DNA from 4 places in the Cupriavidus sp. GW822-FHT03E04 genome. Region 2 is predicted to be linked to each of the others. Evidence: predicted binding sites of a transcription regulator. Region 2 holds the regulator's gene; each other region holds the start of a gene.
What was found. Region 2 encodes FNR, which switches genes on or off when oxygen is low (the NO sensors DNR and NnrR bind a similar motif). Its sites were predicted from a motif close to TTGATNNNNATCAA; they were not measured.

Region 1: AC1RQC_RS03635 (universal stress protein) is a predicted target of FNR. The motif match lies at 1,431-1,444, and genes of this name have one in related genera.
Region 3: AC1RQC_RS21915 (universal stress protein) is a predicted target of FNR. The motif match lies at 1,945-1,958, and genes of this name have one in related genera.
Region 4: AC1RQC_RS24305 (universal stress protein) is a predicted target of FNR. The motif match lies at 2,753-2,766, and genes of this name have one in related genera.

Annotation. Positions count from the first base shown of each region.
Region 1 is NZ_JBXANI010000002.1:350,067-354,272, reverse strand. Features, by position in the region: gene AC1RQC_RS03645 (M20/M25/M40 family metallo-hydrolase) at 1-827, opposite strand, end outside; gene AC1RQC_RS03640 (hypothetical protein) at 1,123-1,284, opposite strand; gene AC1RQC_RS03635 (universal stress protein) at 1,555-1,992, shown strand; gene AC1RQC_RS03630 (serine/threonine protein kinase) at 2,023-3,084, opposite strand; gene AC1RQC_RS03625 (DEAD/DEAH box helicase) at 3,118-4,206, opposite strand, start outside.
Region 2 is NZ_JBXANI010000013.1:245,655-249,860, forward strand. Features, by position in the region: gene ccoP (cytochrome-c oxidase, cbb3-type subunit III) at 1-176, shown strand, start outside; gene ccoG (cytochrome c oxidase accessory protein CcoG) at 232-1,731, shown strand; gene AC1RQC_RS20785 (membrane protein) at 1,799-2,017, shown strand; gene AC1RQC_RS20790 (hypothetical protein) at 2,020-2,265, shown strand; gene fnr (fumarate/nitrate reduction transcriptional regulator Fnr) at 2,352-3,077, opposite strand; gene AC1RQC_RS20800 (sulfite exporter TauE/SafE family protein) at 3,376-4,140, shown strand; gene AC1RQC_RS20805 (hypothetical protein) at 4,164-4,206, opposite strand, start outside.
Region 3 is NZ_JBXANI010000014.1:216,715-220,920, reverse strand. Features, by position in the region: gene AC1RQC_RS21925 (BCAM0308 family protein) at 1-302, opposite strand, end outside; gene AC1RQC_RS21920 (TraR/DksA family transcriptional regulator) at 386-766, opposite strand; gene AC1RQC_RS21915 (universal stress protein) at 1,043-1,873, opposite strand; gene AC1RQC_RS21910 (zinc-dependent alcohol dehydrogenase family protein) at 2,071-3,078, shown strand; gene AC1RQC_RS21905 (HlyD family secretion protein) at 3,305-4,206, shown strand, end outside.
Region 4 is NZ_JBXANI010000017.1:46,603-50,808, reverse strand. Features, by position in the region: gene AC1RQC_RS24325 (cation diffusion facilitator family transporter) at 1-423, opposite strand, end outside; gene AC1RQC_RS24320 (DUF6691 family protein) at 448-912, opposite strand; gene AC1RQC_RS24315 (YeeE/YedE family protein) at 921-1,355, opposite strand; gene AC1RQC_RS24310 (metalloregulator ArsR/SmtB family transcription factor) at 1,370-1,690, opposite strand; gene AC1RQC_RS24305 (universal stress protein) at 1,787-2,638, opposite strand; gene AC1RQC_RS24300 (cobalt-precorrin-7 (C(5))-methyltransferase) at 2,803-3,492, opposite strand; gene AC1RQC_RS24295 (sensor domain-containing protein) at 3,735-4,206, shown strand, end outside.

The sequences.
Region 1 (4,206 bases), on a different contig from region 2:
TCGTCGTCCTTCATGGTGGCGAGCAGGTTTGCCAGCCGCTGCGCGGGGTTGGCGGCATAGTTGCCGTAGTGGCCGCTGTGCAGGCCCTGGCTGGCGCCGAACACCTTGATCTGCACCAGCAGCACGCCGCGGTTGCCGAAGATCAGCGTGGGCTGGTTGCTCTGGTGCATGGGGCCATCGAAGATCACCATGCCGTCATTGCGCAGCAGCGCCAGGTTGTCCGCTATCACCTTGCCCAGCGACGGCGAGCCCTTCTCCTCCTCGGAATCCAGCAGCACCTTGATATCGACCGCCGGGTCCACCCCGGCGGCCTTGAGCGCATCCATGGCGGCCAGGAACATCACGATGGGGCCCTTGTCGTCGGACGACGAACGCCCGAACACGCGCCATTCGGGATCGACCTGGCCGGCGTAGAGTTTGTCCAGCGGCAGCGTTTCCCACTTGCCATCGGCGCTGCGCGCCTTGAGCGTAGCCTCCCACGGGCTGGGCTGCGCCCATTGCGACGGCGTTACCGACTGGCCGTCGAAATGCATGTAGAACAGCACGGTCTTGCGCGGGCCAGCGTTTTGCTGCGTGCTGGCGGGATATTCGGCGTAGACCATCGGCTTGCCGTTATTGGGCAGCTCGCGCGCCTGGAAGCCACGCCGGGCGAAGGCCTTGACCAGCCAGTCCGCGTTCTTCTGGATATCCGCCGGCACGGTGGCGTCGTTGGGCAGCGCCAGCAACTCGACCCATTCGCGGTAACTGCGCGCCGCGGCCTGATCGGCGTGCTGCTGCAGCTGCACGCCGTCGAGCGTGGCGGCGTGCGCGCCAGCGGCCAGCAGCATGGCGCCAAGGGCGCTGCACACGGTCGCGCGGACAGCGCTGCGCAAGGGGGACTGGAAGGTATGGGAATGGGTATGCAGGGGGGCGCAATGCGGCGCGCTGCCAGGCGCGCGGGCAAGGGAACGTAGTCTCATGGCTCTTGTTGGATAGGAAAGTGCATGGCGACGGATACGGCGGGCGGGCCGCAAGACAGCCGCGCGGCCCGCACCCGGCAGTCTGAACCGCTACATGCAACTTGTCCACGCGCGGCGCCCCTGGCGGCGCGCCTTCATCGGGCCCGGCAGCGCGCAGGCACCTTCAGGGACCCTGCTCATCGGGCGACCGGGAAAAGCCCTCCTCGCGGCGCGCAATGGCACTGGCCAGCCCGAATTCCATGGCAAAAAGCAGGATCAGCGCGAGCATGGCCAGCGCGCCGATCGCCAACCGATAGTAGATCCACATGACGGCAAGCCGGAACATCCGACAGAGTTGTCCTATCTGCAGCGTAGATTTCCCCACGTCAAAAAGGCGCTGAGATGCCACGGCACGGTGCAAAAAAACCGTCAAAACGGGGAATTGGAAGGCTCTCGGAAGGCTCGTGGAAGGCACCGGCGATTGCGCCCGACTTGATCTGGATCCAGGCAGGGTTGCCCGCAGGGTGCCATCATGACCGTAGTGACCGCCCCCGGGCCACCCCGGCGGGGGCCGCCATGCCGACAACGATCACAGCCATTACAGGAGATAGCCGCCATGACCAACATCGTGCTCGCCACCGACGGTTCGCCCTTTTCCGACGCAGCCGCCCGCTTCATCGCCGAAGGCAAATTGCTGCAAAGCGGCTTTACCGTGCATGTGGTCCATGTGACGCCCGATGTCACCGGACAGGTACGCGCCTTCGTCAGCAAGGAAACCATCGACGCCTGGCATCAGGAAGAAAGCGGTAAGGCCATGCAGTCCGTGGCCGACATCCTCGGCGCCGCGGGCATCGCCTTCGAGCAACATGCGCTGCACGGCTTTGCGCCGGAGCGCATCGTCGCCTACGCCGCCAGCGTGGACGCACGCGGCATCGTCATGGGCACGCACGGCCGCGGCTCGTTCTTCGATGCGGTGATTGGTTCGGTGGCGGGACGGGTGCTGGCGCACGCCCCGTGCCCGGTCGTCCTGGTCAAGGCCCCGGGCAAGAAGTAAGGCAGCCGGCCTGGGCTGGCCGGTGCCAGGTCAGACCGGCCAGAGCGGCGGCTCGTCCATCAGCGCGACCTGCTCGCGCAGCTCGAGGATGCGGTCCTGCCAGTAGCGGGCAGTCCCAAACCACGGGAATGCCGCCGGAAAGGCCGGATCGCGCCAGCGGCTGGCCAGCCAGGCGCTGTAATGCAGCAGGCGCAGCGTGCGCAGCGCCTCGATCAGGTAAAGCTCACGCGGCTGGAATTCCGCGAAATCCTCATAGCCGGCCAGGATGTCGGCCATCTGGCCCTGCTGGGCGGCGCGGTCGCCTTCCAGCAGCATCCACAGATCCTGCACCGCCGGCCCCATGCGGCTATCGTCGAAATCGACAAAGTGCGGCCCGGGTGGGCGCGAACCCGCATGCGACTCCTCGATCCACAGCACATTGCCGCGATGGCAATCGCCATGCAGGCGCAACTGCGCGACATCGCCCGCGCGCTCGAAGCAGCGGCGAGCGCCATCCACGGCGAGGTCGGCAACCGCCTGCCAAGCTGGGCGCAGTTCCAGGGGAATACAGTCTTGCGCCAGCAGCCAGTCGCGCGGGGCCACCCCGAAGGTGTCCACGTCGATGGTGGGGCGTGCCTGGTAAGGATGCGTGGCGCCGAGCGCATGGATGCGGCCGATGAAACGGCCAAGCCAGGTCAGCGTATCGGCACGATCCAGCTCCGGTTCGCGCCCCCCGCAGCGGGGAAACACCGCGAAGCGAAAACCCGCATGCGCCAGCAGCGTGGCGCCGTCGCGCGCGATGGCCGGCACCGCCGGAATCTCGGCGTCGGCCAGTTGCCGCACGAAAGCATGCTCTTCCAGGATGGCGGCGTCGCTCCAGCGGCCGGGGCGGTAGAACTTGACCACCACCGGCGCGCTGCCTTCGATCCCCACCTGCCAGACCCGGTTCTCATAGCTATTGAGCGCCAGCAGGCGGCCATCCGGCTCGAAACCGGCGGCCTCCATCGCATCCAGCATCAGGTCCGGCGTGAGGCTGGCGTAGGGCACGCCATCGCCATCGATGGGCGTGCCGCCGTCGCCGGGCACCTGAAGGTCAAACCCTGAACTGGACATTGCGCGTGGCAGCCGTTGCGGAACGTTATGGAGTTAGCGCGTGGGCTTGGCGCGCTGGCCGCCCAGCAGCGCGGCTTGCGGCGCCGGACGGCGGCCGCGTGCCGCCGGATCCTGTCCGGTGCGCGGCTGCGCGGCGTGGGTGTTGGCACCGGCGCGGTTGCCGTTGACATCGCCATTGCGATCACGGTTGCCATTGCCATTGCCAGCGGCACGGTTGCCGTTGGCCTCGCCGGTGCGGTTGCCGTTGGCCTGACCGTTACGCGGGTTGCCTTGCCCGGCCGAAGCCGGGCGGCCGCTGCCCTGCGCCGGGCGCTGGCCCGGTGCCTGCGGCGCGCGGCGCTGGCCTTGCCCATCGGCCGCGGCCGGAGCCTGGCCGCGGCCTTGCGGCGCGCGTGCCGGACGTTGCTGGCGCTCGCCAGCTTCCGCTGCCGGTGCACGGCCGCGCGGCTGGCCGCCGGCGGGTGCCTGGCCGCGGCCACGGCCGCCACCACCGTTGCCCTGGCCCTGGCCGCGTGCCTGCCGGCCCTTCTGGATCGGCTCGGCCGGAATGCTCGGATCGACCTCGAAGCCCGGCAAGATGGTTTGCTCGATCTGGCGCTTGATCAGCCGCTCGATATCGCGCATCAGCGAGATTTCATCCACGCAGACCAGCGAGATCGCCTCGCCCTCGGCGCCGGCGCGGCCGGTACGGCCGATACGGTGCACGTAGTCTTCGGGCACGTTGGGGAGGTCGTAGTTGACCACGTGGGGCAGTTGGTCGATGTCGATGCCGCGCGCGGCGATATCGGTCGCCACCAGCAGGCGCAGCGTGCCGGCCTTGAACTCGGTCAGCGCGCGCGTGCGGGCCGACTGGCTCTTGTTGCCGTGGATCGCCAATGCCGACAGGCCGTCCTTGTCGAGCTGCTCGGCCAGGCGGTTGGCGCCGTGCTTGGTGCGGGTAAACACCAGCACCTGGTGCCAGTCGTTCTCGCGCACCAGGTGGGCCAGCAGTTCGCGCTTGCGCTCGCGGTCCACCGGGTAGACGCGTTGCGCCACGGTTTCGGCCGTGGTATTGCGGCGCGCCACTTCAATGGAAGCGGGGTTGTCCAGCAGGCGGTCGGCCAGGCCACGGATCTCGTCGGA
Region 2 (4,206 bases):
GCGTGTGGCTGTACGGCAGCTCGGAGGCGAACATCGTCGACGCCATCCTGAAGGGCCACAACAACCATATGCCGGCGCACGAGGAAATCCTCACGCCGGAGCGTATCCGCATGTTGACGGCCTATGTCTGGGGCCTGTCCAACACCGGCGGCGCAGGCGAGGGGGCGAAGCAATGAGCCACTGCGCTTATGCTTGTCAGCCGGGCCCGCACCGCGGCGGGGGTGTTCGCCCATGAACGCCCCCGGACCGGAGCCGCTTGAAAGGAACGGGGCCGCGTGGGCGCCGCTGCGAGCGCCCACGCCTGATTCGGCGGACGCGGAAACGTCGGACGAGACCCTGTACGAAGTCCGCCGCAAGATCTATCCGCGCTCGGTGTCGGGTGCGTTCTCGAGCTGGCGGGTCTGGATGGTGGTCCTGACCCAGCTGTTCTTCTATGGCATGCCCTGGCTGCAGTGGAATGGCCGCCAGGCCATGTTGTTCGATCTCGGCGCGCGCAAGTTCTATATCTTTGGCCTGGTGCTGTGGCCCCAGGACGTGATCTACCTTGCCGTGCTGCTGGTGATCTCCGCGGTGTCGCTGTTTCTCTTCACGGCGATCGCGGGGCGGCTGTTTTGCGGCTACGCTTGTCCGCAGACGGTGTACACCGAGATCTTCATGTGGATCGAGCGGCATGTGGAAGGCGACCGCTTTGCCCGCATCCGCCTGGACGGCGATCCTTGGAGCGTGCGCAAGCTGCGCCTGAAGGCCACCAAGCACACGCTCTGGATCGTGATCGCGCTATGGACGGGCTTTACCTTCGTCGGCTATTTCTCGCCCATTCGCACGCTCGGCGCGCAGGTGCTGAGCCTCTCGCTGGGTCCGTGGCAGACGTTCTGGATGCTGTTTTACTCGTTTGCCACCTGGGGCAACGCCGGCTTCATGCGCGAGCAGGTCTGCAAGTACATGTGCCCGTATGCGCGCTTCCAGAGCGTGATGGTGGATCGCGACACCTATGTGGTCACCTATGACGTGGGCCGCGGCGAGCCGCGCGGCAGCCGCTCGCGCAAGGCGGACCACAAGGCCGCCGGGCTGGGCTCGTGCGTGAATTGCAGCATCTGCGTGCAGGTCTGTCCTACTGGCATCGATATCCGCGATGGCCTGCAATACGACTGCATTGGCTGCGGCGCCTGTATCGACGCCTGCAACCAGGTCATGGACAAGATGGCTTACCCGCGCGGGCTGATCCGCTATACGTCCGAGAACGCCATGCGCAGCGCGCTCTCCGAGACCGTGGCGCGCAAGCGCCTGGTGCGGCCGCGCACGGTGATCTACTCGGTGATCTGGCTGGCGCTGGTAGCCGGCTTCATGGCCTCGCTGGCCATGCGCACGCCGCTCAAGGTCGATATCATCCGCGACCGCGGCGCGCTGGGGCGGGAAGTGGAAGGGCGCTGGATCGAGAACGTGTACCGGCTGCAGCTGATCAACACGACCGAGGCGCCAATGCGCGTCGCCGTCAGCGCGGGCAGCGATGAGCTCAAGGGCCTGGCCGTGGAATATGATCACGCTGCCGGCAACCTGGAGCCCACGTCCAATCGCCTGATTCCCATCCGGGTGCGCGTGCCTATCGAGTCCGCGGCGCAGGGCACGCACAAGATCGAGGTCACAGTGACCGCGGTGCCCGACGAGGGCGCGGGGAGCCATGGCGCGGAGATTCGACAGAGCACCAGCTTTATCGTGCCGCGCAATCTATGAGGCGGCAGAGACGCTGGTTGCACCAATCCGTACGCAACATACGCGATCTAGATCTAGAGGAGGCCAGATGACGCAGCAAAGTAATCCCTGGTGGAAGGAGCCATGGCCGTGGCTGCTGATGAGTGGGCCGTTCGTGGCCATGGTGGCCTGCGGGGTCACGATCTGGCTGGCCATGACCCATCCGGATCCGCCCATTGAGGAAGGGGTGGCGCGCCACGGACTGGTGGTTGAGAAGGCGGGCAGCGCGGCACGCCAGGCAGCGCCGGTCGCGGCGCAAGCGAGGTGATCATGAGGCTACGCTGGCTGATGTGGGTGCTGTGGCCCGCTTTCCTGGTCGCCGGGCTGACGACCGCGCTGGTATTCTCCATGGTCGATCCCGGCGACCTGCGCTTCTTCGGCCAGCCGGTCGAGGCATCGCGGGAGGCGGTCTACACCGTGGGTTTCCTGATCGCGTGGGTGCTGTGCGCGCTGTCGAGCGGCTTGACGCTGTACACCATGCCCACGCGGCTGGCGGACACGGACGAGCTGGAGTGATTGCGATGCGCGCCTTGCCGGTTCAGGCCAGCAGGCGCGGCATCGCGGCGAGCCGCCGCGGGCGAGGGCGGCGCGCGACGTGCAGGTCAGCAGGACTTGTTGACGATCTGCTTGATCCCCACCATGTCGACCAGCTTGACGTGGCGCTGGCGGATCTGGATCAGGCCGGCTTCCGCAAAGCGCGAGAACAGGCGGCTGACGGTTTCGAGCTTGAGCCCCAGGTAGCTGCCGATTTCCTCGCGGCTCATGCGCAGCACGAACTCGGAGGCCGAATAGCCGCGCGCGGACAAGCGCTCGGACAGGTTGATCAGGAAAGCGGCAAGCCGCTCCTCGGCGCGCATCGATCCGAGCGTGATCAACATGACCTGGTCCTGCGAGATCTCCTTGCTCATCAGGCGCATGAACTGATGCTGCAGCGACGGCAGGACGTTGGACAGCGTCTGGAGATCGCCAAAGCGTACCACGCAGACTTCGGTATCTTCCAGCGCGGTGGCGTCCGACGCATGCTGCATCTCGCCAAGGCCGTCGAGGCCGACGACTTCGCCGGGAAGGTGGAAGCCCGTGATCTGCGAGCGGCCGTCTTCCATTGTCAGGTGGGTCTTGAGCGTGCCGAAGCGGATCGCGTAGACGGCGGTGAGAGGATCGCCGAGGCGGTACAGGGTTTCGCCCTTGCGTACGCGCACCCGGTCCTGGACCAGCGTATCCATCTTTTCGAGGTCCTGCTGCGACATGCCGACGGGCAGGCAGAGCTGGCCGAGCGAGCAAGTGGAGCAGCGGGGCGACATCTCGGTAATGGGAATGGTGGTGAGCAATTGGGGCCTGTCGGTTTAGCGCAGTCAGTCAAGCGCGATGTGGCGGGCGCATTGAGTTGAGAGCTTGACGTTGAGAGTCGTCGGTTGGAAGCGCTATCCACATCGGCCTGGCGCGCGGGTCTTGCGGCAGTGCGCTATCTGTGCAGCGCGGCTTGCCGTGCCCGTCGTCATGTTGTGCGAGCGCGCTGGTGTGCGCGGGCGCAAGGCCTCATGTTGATAGCGCCTCTTGGAGCTGCGGGGGCGCGTTCGCCGCATTTTACCGCGCCAGACGTTGCGATTGTGTGATTGGGAGGAGAAGTTGACCATAGGCGTGCTTATCAGCGTATTTACCTTGGCTTTGCTGGGCGGCGTGCACTGCGCCGCCATGTGCGGCGGGATCGCGCTGGCGGCGGAGCAGGGCGGCGTTGCGCGCGTGCCTGCCACGGTGCTCCGGCGTCCCGGCCATTGGTTGCTGGAACTGCTTGTCATGCATGCCGGGCGGCTGAGCATGTATGCGGTGCTGGGAGGCTTGCTGGGCGCCCTTGGCGCCGGCGTCTGGAAGACGCAGTACCTGCCGCTGCAGCGCTGGCTGTTCGGGGTCGGCAGTGTAATGCTGGTGCTGTCGGGCTTGTGGATGTTGCGCGGGCGCACCATGGGTACGGGTTGGCTGGAGCGGCTCGCCGCCCGGGGCGCGGGTGGCTTGCTGCGCGGCCTTGGTGCCGTCGGGGCGCGCTTGCCGGCTGTGGCCCGGGCGTATGGGCAGGGCCGGTTGCTGCGCCGCTACGGCATGGGGCTAGCCTGGGGGCTGGTCCCGTGCGGCATGGTGTACGGTGCTCTTGCCATGGCGTTGCTGGCCGGCAATGCCCCGTCGGGCGCGCTGGTGATGGCCGTGTTTGGCCTGGGCACCCTGCCGAACCTGCTGGTGATCTCGGGCCTGTCCGGCTATCTCAGGCAGCTTTCGCGGCGCCCGGCGTTGCGGGCTGGCGCTGGGCTTGCGGTGGTGGCCTTTGGCTTGGCCGGGGTGGCGCGCGCGCTGCTTTTGCCTGAGACGCTTGCCGCGCATGGATTCTGCCTGGTCTTCTGAAGCGCTGCTTCGTGGTGTATCTGTCACTTCTTCGCTGAGGTAGCTGTGCGAATCGGTTGCAGGTTT
Region 3 (4,206 bases), on a different contig from region 2:
CGGTGCCGCACCAGCCCGAGAATCTCATCCCGGTGCTCCCGCTGGAACGCCCCATCCAGCGTCAACTGCGCCGCGGGCACATGGTCGGCGATGCGGTGGCAGGCCGGGCACATCAGCGCCTTGGCGCCGGGCGGCACGGCCCGCCATTGCCAACGTCCTTTCAGGAGGACCGCGTGGCAAGCGGGACAGGAAGCGATGGCGGGCGCCTGCTCCGGCTGCTTGTAGGCATCGTGGATGGGATCCTGGGGAAGCCGGTCCCAACGGGCCGGCCTGACCTGGCTCGAACGCTCACGGACTTTCATGTCTGGCTCCTGAAATCGAATCGGGCAGCGCCCACGCGGCCTGCCTGCAGTATTGCGGACTCACCTGGCGAGCCCGCCCATGCTCATCGCATACCGCTCGGCGCCCCGAACATGTGCTCGTGCTTGCGCTGGCACGGGGTGCAGCGTTTGGCCGTGGGATACGCTTGCAGGCGCGGATAAGGAATGGGCTCGCCGCAGTCCACGCACACGCCGTAGCTGAGCCTGGCGATCCGCTTGCGCGCCACCGCTATGTCGGCCAGTTCCATGCGGTAGTGTTCGGCCACGGCATCGTCCATGCGCTCCTCGGTGCCATGCTCAGCGAGATCCGCGTCGTCGCTCGCTTCGCGCTCGGCGGACACAGTACGGGAAACGGCTGCGGCGTCCATCTGGCCACGGATTCTCTGCTCTCTGCTGTCCAGCAAGGCGACGAGGCTGGAGAGCTGCTCTTTCGTTAAATCGGACATCGTCGACTCCCGGGCGCGGCAAGGTGGATCCACATCCATGATGCGATGACATCGGGCAGGCCGCTTGCGCCAGATCAAGTGATGGGCCGCCGGCACGAAGTGCCTGCGGCGTGGCGCGCTGAACCCTCGTTCCGCTTCAAGCTTCAATATAGGTGGGTGGTTGCCGGTTAGCATGATCTGCGTCAATCTCACTTCCGGCCATGCGCGGAGCCGGCCGCAGCCATGGTGCGCGCGGGCGCGGATATCGCGCCCGCGCCATGCCGGCAGTTGATGTGACTAGTGTGACATCAGGACGGGCACCGTCATGGTGTCCAGCAAAGCCCTGGTGACGCCACCCAGTACCAACTCGCGCAGGCGGCCGCGCCCGTAGGCGCCCATCACCACCAGATCGGCGCCAAAATCCGCCGCGCGCGAGAGCAAGGTTTCCCCGATGGCGATGTCCGATCCTTCCTGGCAGTGTTCAAACTCTGCCTGGACGCCATGGCTTGCCAACGCGGCCATGGCATGGCCCGGCAGGCTCGCATCGGGCCGCGCGCCGGTACCTTGCGCGCAAAGCACCTTGGCCTGCCCGCCGCAGATCAAGGGCATGGCGTCGTGCAAGGCGCGCGTGGCCTCGCGTCCGCCGTTCCAAGCCACCATGACACGTGCGCCGGGGACAGCGAACTGGCCTGCGAATGGAATGACAAGAACCGGCCTGCCACCGTCGAGGATGAGGGTTTCCAGGAACTGGGTCGCGACAAAGCTGTCTGGGTCGGCCGGATCGTATTGCCCGGCAACCACAAGGTCGGCCTCGCGCACTTCGCGCAGCGCCATCATCAACGGATCGCCATCCACTGCCCGCCACTCGGTTTCGATCCCCAGGTCCTGCGTTGCCGCCAGGAAGCGCCGGTGCACCGCCTCGCGCGCCTCACTGCGCCGCTGGCGGTCCTCGTTGATATAGGTCGCGGCACCCTCCATCAGGTAAAACCAGGCGACATCCGGCATAAAGCCGGCAAACAGCCCGATCAGCCGGGCATGGCGTGCCACGGCGAGCCGGGCAGCGATTTCAAGCCGGTCCAGCGCGCGTGGGCTGGTGTCCAGGTGGACCATGATGCTGGCGTATTCCATAACATTCCTGTGCGGTTTAGGTTTGGGTTTGGGAGCCTGAATCCAGTCTAGGAAGCGTTTGGACGTGGCTATTGACTCAGGTCAAGCCGATACCTTCTGCACAGGGGCTGGCGCCTCGCGTACGCCATGGATACGGATCAAGCGGCAACCGTCAGCGTGACCTAGGCTAAATGCTGGGCACCGCCGAGGACGTCACCATGCACGAGACGATGCGCGCCATGATTTTCGACGGCACCGGGCCGGCCTTGCGCCTGGCGCGCGTCCCCGTGCCAGACCCCGGCCCAGGCGAAGTGCGTATCGCGGTGAGCACCTGCGGCGTCTGCCGCACCGACCTGCACATTGTCGACGGCGAACTCGCGCACCCGAAAGCCGCCCTCATTCCCGGACACGAAATCGTTGGCAGGGTCGAGTCCTGTGGCGCAGGCGTGACGGGCCTTGCCCCGGGCGACCGGGTCGGCGTGCCGTGGCTCGGGCAGACCTGCGGGCACTGCGGCTATTGCGCGGCGCGTCGCGAAAACCTGTGCGATACGCCGCAGTTCACCGGCTATACGCGCGACGGCGGCTACGCCGAGTACGTAGTGGCCGACAGCCGCTTTTGCTTCCCCATCCCGGAGCACTACGACGACGAGCATGCGGCGCCCTTGCTGTGTGCGGGCCTGATTGGCTACCGCACGCTGCGCATGGCGGGGGACGCCCGCAAGGTCCGGTCTATCGGCATTTACGGATTTGGCGCCGCGGCCCACCTGGTGACGCAGATCGCCGTCGCCCAGCAGCGCGAGATCTTTGCCTTCACGCGCCCCGGCGACACCGCCGCCTGCCAGTTCGCGCGTGACACCGGGGCGTGCTGGGCCGGTCCAAGCGACCAGCCCGCACCGCAGCCGCTCGATGCCGCGCTGATCTTCGCGCCGGTGGGTGCGCTGGTGCCGATGGCGCTGCAAGCCGTCGCCAAGGGCGGCACCGTGGTTTGCGGTGGCATCCACATGAGCGATATTCCGGCCTTCCCCTATCGCCTGCTCTGGGAGGAGCGGTCGATCGTGTCGGTGGCCAACCTCACGCGCGACGACGGGCTGGAACTGATGCGGATCGCCCAGGCCACGCCGCTGCGCACCACCACCACGGTCTATCCGCTGGAGCAGGCCAATGCCGCGCTGGCCGACCTGCGCGCGGGCCGCCTGGCCGGCGCGGCGGTACTGCGCATCGCTTAATCGCCTAATTAGAACTCCCCCTCCAAAAAGTGCCCCCTTCGGCACCAACTTGCGCTAGATCAAGTCCACGCCCCACCCCGCCGGATAGCATTGGACCCTACGCCGTCGCCCCGCGGATCAAGGTCTGTCTTTGTCGTCTCCCCTTCCCCCCTTTGCCCGACACCCTGAACCCCCTGGCGCGCCCGGCGGCATTCCATCATTCAGCGCACAGGTGCACAGGTAGCCGATGAAACTCAAACCAGGCTGGGGTATAGCGGTATTGTTCGTTGCTGGCGCCATTGGAGCCGCCGTGTGGTGGCTTGGCAGCCAGCGCGACCCGTGGCCGGCGGATGTGGCCCACAGCAATGGGCGCATGGAGATCGGCCGCCTGGACGTGGCGGTGAAGTATCCGGGCCGCGTCATCGATCTGCCGGTTCGCGAGGGCGATGCCCTGGCTGCGGGCGCCGTGGTGGCCCGGCAGGATGACGCCGAATTATTGACTCAACTCAGCCTTGCCACCGCAGCCCGCGAGCGTGCCGTGCAGGCGGCGTCGCGCGCGCAGGCGGAGATCGAGGGGCGCGCGAGCCGCCAGCGGTTGGCGCGGCTGGAGTTGACCGAGGCGGTCAAGCTCTACCAGGACCGCCAGATTTCTGCCGTCGAGCGCGATCGCCGGCAGCTTGGCCTGGATGGCGAGAGCGCGGGCGTGACCGGCGCGCGCGCCGCGCTTGGCGAGGCTAACGCGGCGATCGCGGAGGCCGATGCCCAGATTGCCCGCCTGAAGATCCTGCAGGATGAGGCAACCATCCGTGCCCCGGTGGCCGGGCGTGTGGAGTATCGCGTGATCGAGGTCGGCACGGTGCTGCCGGCGGGCGGCCGCGTGGCGTCGCTGCTGAACCTGGCCGATATGTATTTCACGGTGTTCCTGCCCGCGGGTGCTGCCGGCAAGCTGGCTATCGGCGACGAGGCGCGCATCGTGCTGGACGCAATGAAGGACGAACCGATCCCGGCCCGCGTCAGCTTTGTGGCCAGCGAGGCGCAGTTCACCCCCAAGTATGTCGAGACCGATGCCGAGCGGGCCAAGCTGATGTATCGCGTCAAGCTGCAGCTGGCGCCCGAGGTTGCCCAGCGCTACGCGGCCAAACTGAAGGC
Region 4 (4,206 bases), on a different contig from region 2:
CTTTGCCGCCAGCGCGCCCAATGCCACCCACAGCGCGACACCCTTGACCGGCTGGATCAACTCGGGATGCTCCAGCTTTTGCACGGCCGACCACAGCATGCCGACGCCGACCGCAAGCAGCAGCAGGCCGATTGCCAGCGAGGCGGCGGTCTCGAAACGCTGGTGGCCATATTGGTGGTCGGCATCCGCGCCCTTGCGGCTATGGTGACTGGCGAACAGCACCACAAAGTCCGAGACCAGGTCGGAGAGCGAGTGAATGGCATCCGCGATCAACGCCTGGGAGCCGGCCACCACGCCCGCCACCAGTTGCATGCAGGTCAGCAGGATATTCACGGCCACGCTCACCCAGGTGCTGCGCCGCGCCGCCTGGGCTCTGGCGGGCGTTTCTACCTCGGCCTCGTCGATGACCTCGTCAGTTCGCATCGATGGATGACTCCTGTTGTCCGGTTAATGTCCGGTTAATGCCTTGCCGGGTAAAGCGCGGCCGCGCCCCAGCCATTCTAGCCACTCGAACAGCGCCATGCCGGCCAGCATGGCCAGCGCAAAGACTGCGCCTTGCCATGCGCCCGCGCCCAGCAGCACCAGCGCGGGCCCCGGGCAGATCCCCGCCAGCCCCCAGCCCACGCCGAACAACAGGCCACCACCAAGCAAGCGCCGGTCAATCCGGCGCGACGCCGGCAGCTGCATGGGCATGCCCAGCAGCGAGACGGCACGCCGCCGGGCGATACCGAACGCCACTACGCCCACCGCGATCGCGCCGCCCATCACCAGCGCCAGCGAGGGATCCCAGCGCCCGGCAAGGTCGAGAAATCCGAGCACCTTCTGCGGATTGGCCATGCCGGCCAGGATCAGCCCGAGGCCGAACACCAGGCCAGAGGCCAGCGAGATCAGCAAGGAAGAAAGGCGGTTCATGTCGCTCCTCATGCGCCGAGCAGGTGCCGTGCGACAAAGACCGTCGCAAAACCGGCCCCCATGAAGGCCGCGGTGGCCGCCAGCGAGCGCGGAGAGAGCCGCGACAGCCCGCAAACGCCATGCCCGCTGGTGCAGCCCGCGCCGTAGCGGGTACCCAATCCCACCAGCAAGCCGGCTACGACCAGCAGGCCAGCGCCGGCATGGACCCGGATCTCCGGCAGCGCGCCGAACAGGCGCCAGAGCAGCGGTGCCGCCAGCAGGCCAAGCACAAAGGCGATACGCCAGCCGGCTTCCGCGCGCGTTGGCCGCAGCAAGCCACCAACGATGCCGCTGATGCCCGCGATGCGCCCGTTGAACAGCACGAGCGCGGCGGCGGCCAGTCCAATCAGCAGGCCCCCGCCCAGCGCGGACCAGGGCGTGAAGTGTGTCCAGTCGATGATCATGGCCAGTGGCTCCTTCATTCAGTGGGGCAATACAGGGCGTAAAGCGTTTCGAGCACGGCCAGCGCCCGCGCATCGGCAACCGCGTAAAAAATCCGCTTGCCGTCGCGCCGCGTGTTGACCAGCCCTTCCGCGCGCAGCACACCAAGCTGTTGCGACAAGGTGGGTTGATGGATGCCAAGCAGCGCTTCGAGCTCGCCCACCGACATCTCGCCCTGGCTAAGCTGGCAAAGCAGCAGCAGCCTGTCTTCATTGGCGAGGGCGCGCAACATGGCGGTGGCGTCGCCCGCGGCGGCGCGCATCGTGTCCAGGCTCAGGGAGGGAGAAGCCGCTTGCATGGGTTCGGCAAAGGCCGGGCGAGACCCCGGCCTGCTAATCAATATACGGTTTAATATTATATTAAAAAGTATATTGATGCCAGTCGAGACCGACCTTCAATGCGACATCAACACCGGAATGTCGGCGTGGCGCATCAGGGTGCGGGTGGTGCCGCCAGTGACCAGCTCGCGCAGCCGGGCGTGCCCATAGCCACCCGCCACCAGCAGGTCGGCCTGCAAGTGCCGCACCGCCTCCAGCAGTAGTTGGCCAATCCCATGGCTGCCTTGCACGGCGTGCATGACGCTGGTGATGCCCTGGCGCGCCAGGTGATCTCGCAGGCCGGCGTGCGCACCGGGCACATCGGGCATGCCGTGGGTCGCCGAGCCGTCATGCGCGCTGGACGCCGACACCACGGTGACACGCTTGGCCAGGCGCAGCAGAGGCATCGCATCGGCCACGGCCCGGGCGGCTTCCCGCCCACCATCCCATGCGATGGCGACATGTTCGCAGGGTAGATGCCGCACGCCCGGCGGCACCAGCAGCACCGGGCGGCCGGTGTTGAGCAACACATATTCCGGGGTCTGTGCCACCAGCACGGGAATGGACTCCGGCCCGGGCAAGCGGGCCAGGACGACTACGTCCGCCACCCGCCCCTGCTGGACCAGCGCCCAGCCCACGTCGTCCTCGATGACCCGGTGGGTGAAACCCACGCCGGGCGCCGCTTCGCTCATGGCCCGATGAAATGCGGCGCTGGCTTCGGCGCCCTGCGCCAGCAACTGGCGCCGGGCCAGTTCCGCGTAGTATCCCGCCTCGTCGCCCGCGCCCCGGAACGGCTCCAGCCGCATGCCGGTGGCCGTCACCCCGATCACATGGCCGGCCGAGCGCTGCGCCAGTTCCGCAGCCAGGTTGACGCGATCCGCACAGCCGGGATCCGCACCGAGTTCGACCAGCACGGTCTTGAAATCCATGATGTTTTCCTCCGATCTGGAGACCCCTGCACACGGTTGCAGACGTTTTTCCGACTATCCGAAAATGGACTCTACTCCGTGCGCGGGGCAGCGCAAGCGGGCAATGCGGGCGAATTGCGGCAGATCAATGCCGAAAGCCTGCCCCGCGCGGCCGGCGCGCGGGACTACGCAAGCGGCGCCAGCTCGATCTGGCTGGCCATTGGCGCCAGCGCACGGATCAGCATGATGCTCATATCGGTGAACGCCAGCGTGCAACTGGCCAGCGTGCCACGCCAGTCCGCATCGGCCAGCGTCAGGTTCTCCCAGACCTCGACCGGATGCTCGGGCGGCACGCCCTGCGCCACCAGCCAGGCGGCGATATCGCTGGGCATGAAATCCCATGGGCGCGGAATCACGATGGCGTTGCGCTGGTCCGCCAGCACGTGCACCAGATGGCGCTTGAACGGCTCCAGGTCTCCGCGCCGGTGAAAGGTCAGGAAGGTGGTCTCGTCGAAGCAAACCTTGCCGCGCGCAGCCAGCACCTGGGCCGAAGAGATGCCGGGCACGGTATCCACCGGATGGCCGCATGCCCGCTCGACCCGCTCCAGGTACTGGAAACCGCTGAAGTGCATGTCGCCCATGAACAGCACCACACAGCGCCGGCCGCCATGGTGCTCGGCGGCAACCCAGGCAAGCCGCTCCACCTGGTCCTGGTATCCCATGGTGACCACCTGGGCCGCCGGCGGCACCAGCGGGCGGATGACGTCGATGACCGTGTCGAAGCCGGCCACGATGTCGGCGCCACGGACCAGTTCCGCCACGCCGTGGGTCAGGAAGTCGAGGTGCCCGGGGCCAACGCCGGCGCAGATGATCATGAAGAATCCCGGTTCGATCGATGCAAAAGGGGACGGCGCGCGCATCGCCCCGTCAAGACAGGGCGCAATTATGCCAAGCCATCGGAGCGCGAGGCCTGCGCCGAGGAACGCCTGGCGCAAAAAAAAGTACTTCAGGATCCGGCACTGGATGCCGATAGCTGCTTCAGAGCCGAGTCAATGTCCCGCGAGCCCCCACCGGGCAAGGCAGGCACCCTCGGTCGTTAGCGACGTTTACCTCACTCATGCCAGATAGAGACAAAGCGCTCAGCATAGCCGACCCCCATCAGTTGTTCCGCAATTCGCTCGAGCAAGCCACCGATGCCGTCTTCATCCTGAACACGGACAACAAGGTGATCTTCCTGAACGCTGCTGCGGAGGCACTCTATGGCGCATCCCGTACGCAAGTCTTCGGCATGAACGTGGAGGCGCTCGTGCAAAAGCTGCCGGATGCCGACGCGCAGCGCGCCCAGCCCTTGCCCGCCGTCCGGATACTGAGACCGGATGGCGAACTTCGCTTTGGCCATGTCGCGGAATCCAGCACCCGCCTGGGCGACGTGACACTGCGCACGCTGCTGGTAAAGGTGGCCAACCACCCGGATGCCAGCCGCGACCATCACCCGTTGCTATCCGTCATTGCCGACGAGATCGACAGTGCCGTGCTGGTGGTCGATGCCGACTGGCACATCGTGTACGGCAACGCCGGGCTCACGCGCA